DNA from 3 places in the Hyphomicrobium sp. 2TAF46 genome. Region 1 is predicted to be linked to each of the others. Evidence: predicted binding sites of a transcription regulator. Region 1 holds the regulator's gene; each other region holds the start of a gene.
The links. Region 1 encodes PhoB, which activates phosphate uptake and scavenging genes when phosphate is short. Its sites were predicted from a motif close to TGTCATNNANCTGTCAT; they were not measured.
Positions count from the first base shown of each region.

Region 2: a site for PhoB is predicted at 1,362-1,378, ahead of AB4Z24_RS10670 (STN domain-containing protein). Genes of this name have one in related genera too.
Region 3: a site for PhoB is predicted at 2,706-2,722, ahead of AB4Z24_RS22210 (STN domain-containing protein). Genes of this name have one in related genera too.

Region 1 is NZ_JBFRFO010000002.1:536,153-540,339, forward strand. Features, by position in the region: gene phoU (phosphate signaling complex protein PhoU) at 9-719, shown strand; gene phoB (phosphate regulon transcriptional regulator PhoB) at 757-1,464, shown strand; gene AB4Z24_RS06455 (zinc ABC transporter substrate-binding protein) at 1,489-2,454, opposite strand; gene AB4Z24_RS06460 (DUF1007 family protein) at 2,638-3,300, shown strand; gene AB4Z24_RS06465 (hypothetical protein) at 3,429-3,821, shown strand; gene purE (5-(carboxyamino)imidazole ribonucleotide mutase) at 3,981-4,187, shown strand, end outside.
Region 2 is NZ_JBFRFO010000004.1:249,505-253,691, forward strand. Features, by position in the region: gene AB4Z24_RS10665 (RNA polymerase sigma factor) at 29-541, opposite strand; gene AB4Z24_RS10670 (STN domain-containing protein) at 538-1,290, opposite strand; gene AB4Z24_RS10675 (nuclear transport factor 2 family protein) at 1,526-1,921, opposite strand; gene AB4Z24_RS10680 (glycoside hydrolase family 15 protein) at 1,965-3,770, opposite strand; gene AB4Z24_RS10685 (amylo-alpha-1,6-glucosidase) at 3,748-4,187, opposite strand, start outside.
Region 3 is NZ_JBFRFO010000018.1:17,695-21,881, forward strand. Features, by position in the region: gene AB4Z24_RS22195 (MgtC/SapB family protein) at 1-315, shown strand, start outside; gene AB4Z24_RS22200 (transporter) at 561-1,313, opposite strand; gene AB4Z24_RS22205 (hypothetical protein) at 1,698-2,204, opposite strand; gene AB4Z24_RS22210 (STN domain-containing protein) at 2,779-3,510, shown strand; gene AB4Z24_RS22215 (RNA polymerase sigma factor) at 3,507-4,052, shown strand; gene AB4Z24_RS22220 (FecR family protein) at 4,082-4,187, shown strand, end outside.

The sequences.
Region 1 (4,187 bases):
TTGAGACCATGAACGAACATACCGTGAAATCGTATGAAGACGAGTTGAGACTTCTCGATCGCCGCATCGCGCAGATGGGCGGCTACGCTGAGAAGCTTCTCGTGCAGGCCATGGATGCGCTCGAGCGCCGCGATCCGAAACTCGCCGAAAAGGCCGTTTCGGACGACGTGATGGTCGATCAGCTCGAGCGTGAGCTGCAGGAACAGGTCATCGTGATGATCGCGCGCCGCCAACCGCTGGCCAACGATCTCCGTCACATCATGACCGTCATCAAGATCGCAGCCGATCTCGAGCGCATCGGCGACCTGGCGAAGAACATCGCCAAGCGCGCTCTCGCGATCGCCAACGAACCCTATCCGAAGCCGCTGATGACCGGCATGCGCCACATGACGGAAATGGTGCAGACCCAGCTCCGCGACGTCCTCGATGCGCTGACCGCGCTCGATGCCGAGAAGGCGATGCAGGTCTGGCGCGACGATCAGCAGGTCGACGCGATGTACAATTCGCTGTTCCGCGAACTGCTGACGTACATGATGGAAGATCCGCGCAACATTGGCATCTGCACGCACTTCCTGTTCGGCGCCAAGAACATCGAGCGCATCGGCGACCACACGACCAACATCGCCGAGAACGTCTACTACCTCGTTCACGGCGTACCCATCGCCGACGATCGGCCGAAGGGCGACAAGACGTCGTCGACGTTGATCACGCCGCGTTAATGACGAAGACCTTGTGAAGGAACACTGACGAAAAGCCATGCCAGCCAAGATCATCGTCGTCGAAGACGAAGCTCCACTCGCAGAACTTCTGAAATACAATCTTCAGTCCGAAGGCTATGACGTCGTGCAAGCCTCGGACGGAGAGGAAGCGGAGCTTCTTCTTTCGGAGCAAAGTTTCGATCTTGCGATACTCGACTGGATGATCCCAAAGATCTCCGGGATCGAGTTGTGCCGCCGTCTTCGCAATCGCACCGAGACGCAAAGCCTGCCCATCATTCTGTTGACCGCGCGCGGTGAAGAAACCGACCGCGTGCGGGGGCTGACGACCGGCGCCGACGATTACGTGACGAAGCCCTTCTCGGTTCAGGAGTTGATGGCAAGGATCAAGGCTCTGCTTCGGCGCGCGGCGCCCGAGCGGATGAGCGATATCCTCGTCTCCGGCGAGATCACCATGGATCGCGGCGCCCACAAGGTGACTCGCGGCCCGCGCGAAGTGCGTCTCGGCCCGACCGAATACCGGATGCTGGAAGTCTTCATGGAAAGCCCGCGCCGCGTTCTGTCGCGCAGCCAGCTGCTCGATCGCGTCTGGGGCCAGTCCTCCGAGGTCGACGAGCGGACAGTGGACGTTCACATCGGCCGCCTCAGAAAATCGCTGATCCGGGGCAACGAAAGCGATCCGATCCGCACGGTCCGCGGTGCCGGATACGTGTTCGACGGACGCGAGGCCGAAGCGCCGGCCCAGTAAGGGCCCGCGCCGGCATCGAACGGCTCAGCTCTGCCCGTTCAGACAGTCCGAAATACTGTGGGCGACGCCGCGCATCAGATCGAAGTAGAGGCCTGGCCCAGGGTTAAGCGTTTGCCCCTCGGCATCGATCGTTCCCGAACGCGCGTTCGTTCCTTCGGTGACTGCGTCCACGAGCTTCGGCTGGAAATTCGGCTCGACGAAAACACAAATGGCGCCGAGCGACGATAGCTTGTGACGAACCTCCGTCAGCCGCTTGGCGCTCGGCGGCACGTCAGGACTGACAGTGATCGAGCCCGCAGCCTTCTGCCCGAAGTGATCCTCAAAATACTGCGTCGCGTCGTGAAAGACGATGAACGGCTTTCCTTTTGAGTCCTTGAGCTCCGCCGTCAGTTGGCTATCGAGCGTGTCGAGATCGGCGATAAGCGCGGTCGTGTTGGCTTTGAACTTGTCGACATATTCCGGATAGCGCGCCTCGAGCGTTTTCGCGACGTCGGCGGCAATAGCCTTGGCGTTCTGCGGATCGAGCCAGATGTGCCCGTCCTTGCCATCTTCGTCGTGGTCGTCGTGATCACCCGCTGCGCCACTCGCTTCTTCATGCTCATGCTCGTGTTCATGCTTCTCGAAGGCGCCGCCCTGACGCTGATCGAGAAGCTTCACGCCGTCCGCACCCGCGAGCGTCAGCACCGTCACGTTCGCAGGCAACGACGCCACGATTTTCCGCGTGAATGGCTCGAGCTGGTCGGACACACGAACGAAGACTTCAGCATCGTGAATGGCCCGGGCCGTCGAAGGCTTCAGCGTGAACGTATGCGGCGAGGCCGAACCCTCGACCACGAGCTGCGGCACACCGACGCCGTCCATGATCCGGCTGACGAGGGAATGAATGGGCTTGATCGTAACAACGACCTTCGGCGTCTCCGCTGCAGCCGCCGCGGAGATTTTCGCCACCACGAGAAAAGCCCCGAAATATCCCGCTAGCCTGCCGATCATGCTCAATTCCCCCAAAATTTGAAGCGTATAATATAACAACCAATGGAGAACATTCGCAAGGGGATGCGCAAATCTCTTAGACCATGTAGCCGATAGAGCGTCGCAATCTCGCCGGTTCGATATGCGTCCGTTAGGGTCGACCGGCGATTCGACCGGCATCAGAGCAAAAGGGTTGAGCGGCGCGTGCTCGAATTTAACAAGTCCTATCGCCTTGCGGCTTTCATTTTCGTTGCCGTATTGGCCACGATTGTTCCGGTCTCTGCGCACCCGCACATGTGGGTGACGTACGTATTGACCGTCGATTACGACAAAGGCTCCGTAACCGGCGTCGACCACGTATGGAGCTTCGACGATTCCTACACAGCGATGGCGCTCGAAGGGCTCGATACGAACAACGACGGCAAGTATGACCAGAGCGAATTGGCCGAGCTTCTGAAGGTCAATATGGATGGCCTGAAGGAATTCAACTATTTCACCGTTGCGAAGCTCGGTGAAAAACCGCTCGAATTCTCGCCGCCGACGAATGCGCGCCTGGATTATACGAATGGCGTCTTGCGCCTCTACTTCCACCTGCCGCTCGCCAAGCCTCTTCCCCCCGGCGCCGAGGGTCTGACGTTCGCGGTCTTCGATCCGTCCTACTTCATCGACTTCCAACCCGAGAAGACCGACGCGATCAAACTTGCGTCCGCCCCCGAAGGCTGCGCGGCGACACTCATCGATCCCGATGCCGACAAGCAGGACGAACAGGCCAAGAAGCTCGGCGACGCCATGGCGCAGCAGTTTGGCGCCGGAGCCATCGGTTTCGGCTCGTACAAGACCGTCGCGATTTCCTGCAAGAAGTCCTGACCCGCGCTTCGGCCAACGTTTTCCCGTTTCGCTTTGTGACGGTGATTAACTAGCTCTTCATTTTCGGAGATCGGCTCGCACGCATTTGATTTAAAATCGATGCGTTGCTTATGCGTGCGAGATCCATCATGCCGACGATCTTCCGAGTGATACTTTCCGCAGTGCTCATGCTGTCCCCGGCCGCGACCTCGCGCGCCGGCCTCGACACGGAAGCGACTGGAAACCCCGACAGAACGTTTGAACTCATCGTCGTCGAAGCGGATGGCTGCATATATTGCGGAGTATTCCGGCGCGACGTCCTCCCCGCCTACCAGACCTCCGAGCAGGGAAAGAAGATGCCGATCCGGTTCGTCGACGTTAACGACGTCGAGACGGGCCATCTCGATTTCAACACCTCGGTCGACATCGTCCCGACATTCGTCGTCGTCAAATCGCAGCACGAAGTCGGCCGTATATCCGGCTATGTCGGCCCGGAGAACTTCTTCCACTCAATCAACTATCTTCTTGGTTCCGCTCCCTGAAAGCGGCCGCTATCGCCCTTTCCCGTGGTCCGATCCCGCATTTTGTGCGAATGGCGGCTTACGCACTCAATTTCTCCCCGGCGACACCGGAAACCCTTGTAAACTAGACGTCCCTCCTGTACCGACGCGGTTTCCGTTTTCGGGGCTTTGGACGCCACTATGAGCCGGATCAGGCCGCACGTCGGCATCATCATGGGAAGCCAGTCAGACTGGCCGACGATGCAGCTCACCGCTGACATTCTGACGGAGCTCGGCATCGCGTTCGAGACCAAGATCGTCTCCGCGCACCGCACGCCCGACCGGCTTTATAATTACGCCAAGGGCGCCAAGGCCGCAGGTTTGAAGGTCATTATCGCGGGCGCCGGC
Region 2 (4,187 bases), on a different contig from region 1:
ACATTTTTCGGGGGGCGAAAGTGCAACACTAGCCCTTCAATTCCAAATAGCGCGCGAGGCAATGCTTGTGGGCAAGCAGAATTTCTCTCGCCACAGAACGCCGCGAAATGCCAAGTCGATCAGCAATCTCCTGGCGTGGCATGTTGCCGATCCGCGCCGCCAGGAAGATGGTACGCTGACGCTCCGGAAGCTCCTCCAAAATCGCCTGGAACGCAGCCAGATCGGACTGCGCCAGCAATATCTCTTCCGGCGTCGCCGCTTCGTCCGGAACCTCCAGCGCATCTTCGATGTCAATCGCCGACCTGTGGCGCTTCTCCCGCCGGCGGTGATCGTCGGCCACATTCAGCACGACCCGGAACAGATAATTAGCCGGGCTCTGGACGGCGCCGACCGAGTCCGCTCGAGCGAGGCGCAGCCATGCATCGTGCATCGCATCGCCGGCCAGATCGGCGGAGCCCAGGCGCTGCGTCAATCGCGCTTTCAGTTCATCGTAACCGTCGACGAACAGCCGGCGCATGATGGTCAGCGGGTTGTCGCTCATCGCGCACCACCGGCCGCTCGCAGGCGGGCATCCGCACTTGCGCAGCCTGGGTTTACGCCGGGGGCTTGCGGCACGATCAATATCCGGACCGGTTGTGCGAAGCCCGCAGGCGGCGGCTCCCTGAACCTGACTTTGCGCAGCGCAGTATCGATCTGCTGATCAGCGTCCGCACTCCCCGCAGTGCCTATCCGCCAGGCGTCCTCAACCGCGCCGCTGGGCGCGATCCAGAACACGGCGATCATCCGATATCGCCCGGGACGAGCGCCACTCAATTGACATAGGACATCCAGAAGGCTCTCTTGAACGAGCGCATAGTAACGGTGATACGCAGGCGACGATGATTGCGCCGTCGCCTGATCGGTTGCTGGCGGCGCCGGCAAAACAACGAAGGTCCCCTCAGCAACAAACCGCGCAGAGAGACCCGTTCTGGCCAAGAGCCTTTGCAGCGCCTCGGAGGGCGTTAATACACCCTGCACGTCTCCCGAGACGCGGCCGATCGCGAGGCTTGCATCATAAAGCGCCTCGCTGCCGGTTGCATCACCATAACGGCTGATCGCCGAGATCAGTGGTTGCGCCGGGATTGAAAACTCGATCGGCGTTTCATTCGCTGCCGATTGGCCGTTTCCGGGTCGCGCTGTCGCGATCAATCCCGTCAGGGCAAGACCAAGCGTCCACAGCGTAGCGCAACGACGCCAGTGACTTCGGGTATTGCGATCCGGTCGGGATCTCGGTTCGGCCCGCTGAAGCATCATCACTGCAAGAAAAAAGCGTCAGCACACGTATCCCCACACCGACGTGCCGGGGAGGCTAATGGCGGAACATTACGGTTTCACGACAATGCCAAAACAGCATAGCCTTGGTCTGCTCCAGCGGGTGCTGTCCGTGCCAGGCGCGGAGCGTTCTCCCGGCAAGTGACCAACGACCTAGGCTATACACAATATTGGGGTCTAACCGTCACGGCACCGAGTTCTGCTTCCTCCCCGTTCAGGACGACCTCAACTCGCCTGCTCGCTCGACAAGATGAGCGCGCGAGGGTCCCGGCTCGAACGGATCGGCGAAATACTGAGTTTCGTTCGCCACCTGTCCGTCGCGGAATTCCATGATGCTCACCGTGTAAGATGGTCTGCCGTCATAGGTGAGTATTAATTCGGTGACCCAGAGATCGCCGCGGCCGATAATTCGCTGAACCGTAAATCGCTTCTTGTTCGGCTGGAGACATCGGCTTTCTTGAATGTTGCGACGGCCGCGGATTCGCTCTCCCGATTGGGGATAATCAAGCACCGCATCCTCGCGGTAGATCTCATGCTCGACCTTGAAGTCGTTCGCGTCGGAAGCAACCCAATGGCGTTCCAGTGCTGCGCGTATGGCTCGATCATCCATCTCGACCTCCAGTCATGTCTCGCAGGCCATCCTTCAGGCGTCATCAAACGCGTTCTTCTGAACGCTTCTCGCAGAGATCCAAGTTGTAGGCGGTGTTGACGAGCGAGACGTGGCTGAACGCTTGCGGGAAATTTCCCATCTGGCGTCGCGCGCGCGGATCATACTCCTCCGCGAGAAGGCCGACGTCGTTTCGAAGCGCAAGCAGCCGCTCGAACATTTTGCGCGCCTCCGCGGCGCGACCTTGGAGGATCAGATTGTCGACGAACCAGAAGCTGCAAGCGAGGAACGCGCCTTCGCCGGGCGGCAATCCATCGTCGGTTTTGCCGGTGTCATAGCGGAAGACGAGGCCATCGACGAGGAGACGCCGCTCGATCGCGCGAACCGTGCCCACGATCCGCGGATCGGAGGGCGGCAGAAAGCCGACGATCGGAAGCAGGAGAAGGCTGGCATCGAGGACCTTCGATCCGTAGGCCTGAACGAAGCTTCCCAATTCATTGTCGAAACCATAGCGGCAGACGTCGTCGTGGATCGCATCGCGCACTTTGCGCCACCGCTCAACAGGACTTTCCACGCCAAGCTGCTCGACCCATTTCACGGCCCGGTCGAATGCAACCCAGGCCATGACCTTGGAATGCGTGAAGCATTGGCGAGGCCCGCGCACCTCCCAAATGCCCTCGTCCGGCTCGCGCCAAATCGTTTCGAGATGATCGAGAAAAGCCCGTGCGATCGCCGACCATCGGTTCACCGGCGCCATACCATGCTTGTGAGCCTGAAACATCGCGTCAGCGATTTCACCAAAGACGTCGAGCTGAAGCTGCGTTGCGGCTGCATTGCCGATCCGGACCGGGCGCGCGCCGTCAAATCCCGAAAGCCAGTCCACCTCCCATTCAGCCAGGCGACGCTCGCCGCCAAGCCCGTACATGATCTGGAGCTGATCGGGGCTTCCGGCGACTGCGCGCAACAGCCAATCACGCCAATCCCGTGCCTCCTCATAATAACCGGCGCGTCCCAGCGCACGCAGCGTGAAGGCAGCATCTCGGAGCCAGCAGTAGCGATAGTCCCAATTGCGCACACCGCCCGCCTCTTCGGGCAGCGAAGTCGTGGCCGCCGCGACGATGCCACCGGTCGGCGCGTAGGTTAGCCCCTTCAGTACCGACAGCGAGCGTCTGACGGGTTCACTCCAGCAGCCCTCCGAGGTGCAGCGGTTAGACCACGCGTGCCAGAAGGCTTTGGTTTCCTGCAATGCGCGCTCAGGATCCACGCCGTCCGGGGGTTGCAAGTGCGAGGGACCATAGCTCAAGACGAACGGCACAACCTCGCCAGCGTTGACGGTGAATTCGCCGACTGTCGTGAAATCTCGACCCTCCAACGGAATCGGCGTCCGGAGTATTGCCATCTCGGGTCCGCCAATCGCGCGCAGACCTTTGCCGTCGAGACGCTCGACCCACGGCACGATCGAGCCGTAATCGAAGCGCAGGATGAATTCGGTATGCAGATCGACTTGACCGCGCACACCGCGAACCAGCCGGACGAGATCGGCAATTCCGTCGCGCGGCGGCATAAAGTCGACGAGTTCGACAGTTCCGGTCGTGGTCTCGAATACCGTCACCAGAATGAGCGAGGTATCGATGTAGTGGCGGGTGGTCCGAAGCGGCGCCTCCTTGGGAGCTATGAGCCAGCGCCCATTCTCCGGATCGCCGAGCAGGGCCGCAAAGCAGGCGCTCGAGTCGAACCGGGGCCAGCACAGCCAATCGATCGAGCCGTCGCGCCCGACGAGCGCAGCCGTCTCGCAATCGCCGACGAGCGCATAGTCCTCGATCCTCCGATCAGGCTTGGCCACACCGCTCACCCATGATGCTTCCCCACACTTCGATGCTCATTCGTTCGACGGCGCTTCGTTTTCCCTTCAGCACCTCGAAGGCGGTTTCCTTACCGTCTCGCCAGAAGCGGATATCAAAACGCGAACGGCCTAACCGCAGATCCTTCAATGTGACGTCGGGCAGCCAGTCGGGCAAAGCGGGGTCGACGTACAATTTTCCACGCGGCGCATCCTGCTGCAGTCCGAGCATTGCCTGCAGCAGCATGAACGGTGCCCCCGCCGCCCACGCTTGAGGCACATTGGCGCCGAGATATTGTACGGGGAAACTCGTGCCGTCGCGTTGCAATCCGGCATAGAGTTCCGGCAACCGGTTCAAAAGAAAATGACTAGCCGCGCCGCTGATATCCCTCGCCACCATCGCCGCCTCAGCCGCGAAGCCGTAGCGGC
Region 3 (4,187 bases), on a different contig from region 1:
GTTCAACGTCTCAATACGAGAGCTTTGATGTCAACCGACGTCCAAACGCATTACACGGTCGAGGTCACGTGCAAGGGCGCGGAGGAGGCACACATGCGATCGCTTCTCCTGCATGCGCTTTCCCAAGCCGGGCTCGGCCTCCGCCGCATCGACAGTGAGGACATTCCCGAGACCTTGAAGGTGACCGTCACTGCGCAGGCGGTTGCGGAAAAGCGCAACGACGCATCTCTTGAACAGATTGTCGGACGGCTAAGCCTCGAACCACATGTGACGGCGGCGAGTTGGCAAGTCGACCGTACGATTTCGGAAGAATAGTTTGTGTATGGCCATCTCGGGTCTCCTTTTTTCTCAACGGAGACGATCAGCGGTCTGTTCCCACATCGTTGTGCCTAACGGCCCGAAGCGGACAGCACCGGTTTGCAGCTCAACCTTGTCAATCGTTACCGGAGCATGATTGGCGTCGCAATTTCCGCCGACAGAAGTGACATAAGTTCCGTGCGGCTGCGTCAGGCCTGCGCCGAACGCTGCTCCGGTAGCATGACGAAGGCGATCAGACGTTCCTAGTAAGTGACTTCCCAGCCAAAATACCAAGAAACTTCGTTGGTTTCAGACACGTTTTGAAACCCCCGCCCCGCGGAAAACAGCAGGTGGTTGTGGTCATTAAAATCGTACGTGCCACCGAGATTGAAGCCTGCGCTGTCCTTGCCGTCGACTGTGTCGGCCGTCTGATGAAATACCTCTGCGCCCAACGTCAATTGTTCCGTCATTTTGCGCTGTAGTAGCCAGCTGACGAACCAAAAGTTCTTATCTCCGAGGGTATCGTTTTGATTGACCCAGTAGCCGCCACCGACATCGGTCGTCCAATCGCCGAACGATTTTTGGGCCCAGAGAGGAAGGAAGACCTGGACGTGACCGGCTCCTAGTCCGCGATCGTGGTTTCCCGTGGGAATTTGGACCGCCGGAAAGAAGGCAACTTGCGGTCGCAGTCCATCCTTCTCCTCTTGGATGAACCGATATTTGAAACTCACGGTGGTGTCCCCGTAGCCGAAGACTGTCCCGCCATTGCTCGGAGCGGCGAACGAGGTCGCTGCCCCGATTTGCAGCTGGCCATTCGGTATCAATCCGTAAGTTAGTTCGAAGCCGGGCAGTTCTCCCGATGTGTCTCCCTTCGTATGAGTGCCCGTCGAAAAGCTGTAAAATTCGTAGTGTCCGAGTTCGACCGGCACAGGGTCATCGGTTCGGAATGGCGGACCAGCGTAAGCGTTTCCGGGCATGAGGACTGCACAGAGAATGATCAGGCGAGTCGTAGTCACGATTTTTGCTCGCGCGCTGCCGGGAGTTGCCCAGGGTTCAGCCGAAGCAAGAAAGTCAGCGTGACTTCGGGCGCTTTACTCAATTTTGTCATTGGTGCGGTCATCAGCTCACTCCGCCGTTTTCTCGCATAGGTTGGAGACGGCGTGCGGCGACCAGTCGTTCTTTGTATCACATATCTGTAAAGAAAGCAGCCACGCGAAATTTCCGCGATCTCTTATGCCGAGGTGCGTGTCCGTTTGTTCATGAACGGTAGTGGCCCTCATTGGAGGCGTGACGGCGCGGTGCAGCTCGGGCTCATCAGGCCAATCGGGAGGTCGCTGAGCGGACGGCGTGAAAAAGCCTTCCGGAATGTCAATCATTATAGCGATTAGCCGGTAATGCGTTCAAACTTCGGCATGAGGAATGTCTGCCACAGCTAGCGGGAGCGCGGCGGCCTCGGCCGTTATTTCAAAGTTGGCGGGCGATTCCATCTCACCCTCCGGTTCAAACGCCGGGGCATTGAACTTTGGCGGATGTTCCGAGGCAGAATACTCTGGGCTGTCCTCCATCGCGAAGTATTCGTCGATCGCGGCTTCCCATTCCGCCACCGCCTCTGGGGGGTACGTCGAGATCAGATCTTCACGCAGCAGCCGGCCAGTCTTTTTGAAGGCGTAGATGATTTGAGGAGCTATGCCGGACGCTTGCATCGCAGCCAAGACGTTCTTATCGAATTTCTCCATTGCGAGCTTGCGCGGCTTGTCGGCGTCTGAATCAAAGAAGACTGGATCGTCGGGTCCCGGAGGCCGGCCAAACTTTTTCTCGAAGGCAGCCGCTAATTGGCGCAGGATATCTTGCTCGTCGACGGTCTGCGCGCGCCGCCGGTTTCGCGCATCTCGAGATGACTTCTTCATGAGGATACATCGCACAAGGATTGATGGATCCTTATACTGATCATCCGCGGCGGTATTACGTCGGTGATAGGAGGTGCAACTAATCGCCGATCAATTGCTGCCTTGCGACGGGGCGAGTTGGGAACTGCCTGAAATAGTGCGCGCTGCAGTCTAGATGCTCGGAGGTTCCGTGTGTCCTTGAGCGCGCGGCCGTGGCGGCAATGCGAGAGGCATGTCAGGGCGTCAAATGTCCGAGCCTCTACTTGCCTCGATTGAGTCCGACACCGGCCAAGCGATGGGGTGACGTCCGGATTTGTTCCGCCTTCTGAGCATAGAGCGCGACGAGCTACTATTGAAGTCGGGTCCGCTGTCGCCAATCGATCGCCTCGGCCTAAGGTCGACCATCGTTAGCTGTTGCATGCAGAATAGATAAAGGGCCGGTTCGAAATCTGGCAGAGGGACGACTAACTTGAACGACGAGGAAGCGGACGAGGGTAAGGGCCAAGCGGACCAGCCATGGCGTGACATGCTCGTGTAATACGCAACGTCTAGGATCGAGTGGCGATTGTGACATTCGTACGAACATGGGGCGAGAGTGTTGGGGCCGGTTGCGCCGATAGCAGCGCAAGTCCGGAGCGTTTGGCTGTGCCGTACGCTTGCGTCCCTGCTGTGGGGTGCCGCCGCCATCTATACGACGACGATCTCCGCCGCGGCACAGACGGCCAATCCCCACGCTGAGATAGCGTTCGACATCGCCGCCCAGCCACTGGCATCAGCCCTCGACACCTACGTTGCCATGACGGGTCTCGGCGTTCTCTACGACGCCGGATTGGCGGCGGGACGCCGTTCGAAAGCTGTCCGTGGAATCCTGGCGGCCGATGTTGCCTTACGCGTCCTCCTCGAAGGCACAGGCCTGACCGTCCTCTATACGCGAGATGCGTTCTCGGTGGTCCCGGCGCCGGCATGGCAACCTTCGGGCAAAGATCCGGGTGGACAGGACTATCTGCCGTATTTCGGTATGATCCAACGCGGCATCGAGGAGGCCTTTTGCCGGGAAGCGGTGACGGTGCCCGGCGACTATCGACTTGCCGTGCAGTTCCGCGTGGACGGCTCCGGCAAGGTCTTGCAGCCTCAGCTTCTGACCACGACTGGGAGCAGCACGCGCGACACGGCGATCGCAAACCTGCTGCAGACCGTGACCATCGGGAGTCGACCGCCAAGGGGCATGCCGCAGCCGGTGACGCTCCTGGTCATCCCGCGTGCCCCGCAACAGACGGGTGATTGCCGGCAGAACAGCTCCCAATCGTATGAGCGAGCCGCGCGATGAGCGATGTCACATGGGCCGCGCTGCGCCAGCTCCTGGTCGATCGCTACGACGACCTCCGCAAGCTTCTTACGCGGCGTTTGAATTCCGACGAGCTGGCCCGGGAGACGCTACATGAGACGTGGCTGCACCTGGATCGTGACGATGAGGTTGGGCCGATCAGGAGCCCGACGGGGTACATCCTGCGCACGGCAGTCAACATTGCCGTCGACCGCGCGCGCAAGGATGGCCGCCTCGTCCGGCCAGACGAGATCGCCGAATTGTTCATTGTGCCCGATCCGGGTCCAGACCCCGCAGCTGCGGCTGAGGCGCGCCTGGAGATCGAGGCGCTCGAGCGCGCCTATCAGGAGCTGAGCCCGCGCCGTCGGGCGATCCTCTATGCGGCGCGCATCGAGGGAAAACCGTTTCGCCAGATTGCGACCGAGCTCGGCATTTCCCAGCGTCTGGTCGAGATGGAATTGAGGCATGCGCTCGAGCACTGCGCCCAGCGGCTCAATCGCAAGGTCATCCGAATTTTCGGTCCCCGCCCGCCTGAAACGTCCTAGAGGAAGCTACAGCCCGTATCGGGCCGAGCGTGCACGCGTCAGATCAAACCGACGAAATCATGGATCCCATCGACCAGGACAGCCCAGACACGATGCTGCGACGTGCCGCGCTCGATAAGATTCAGCGCCTTGTAT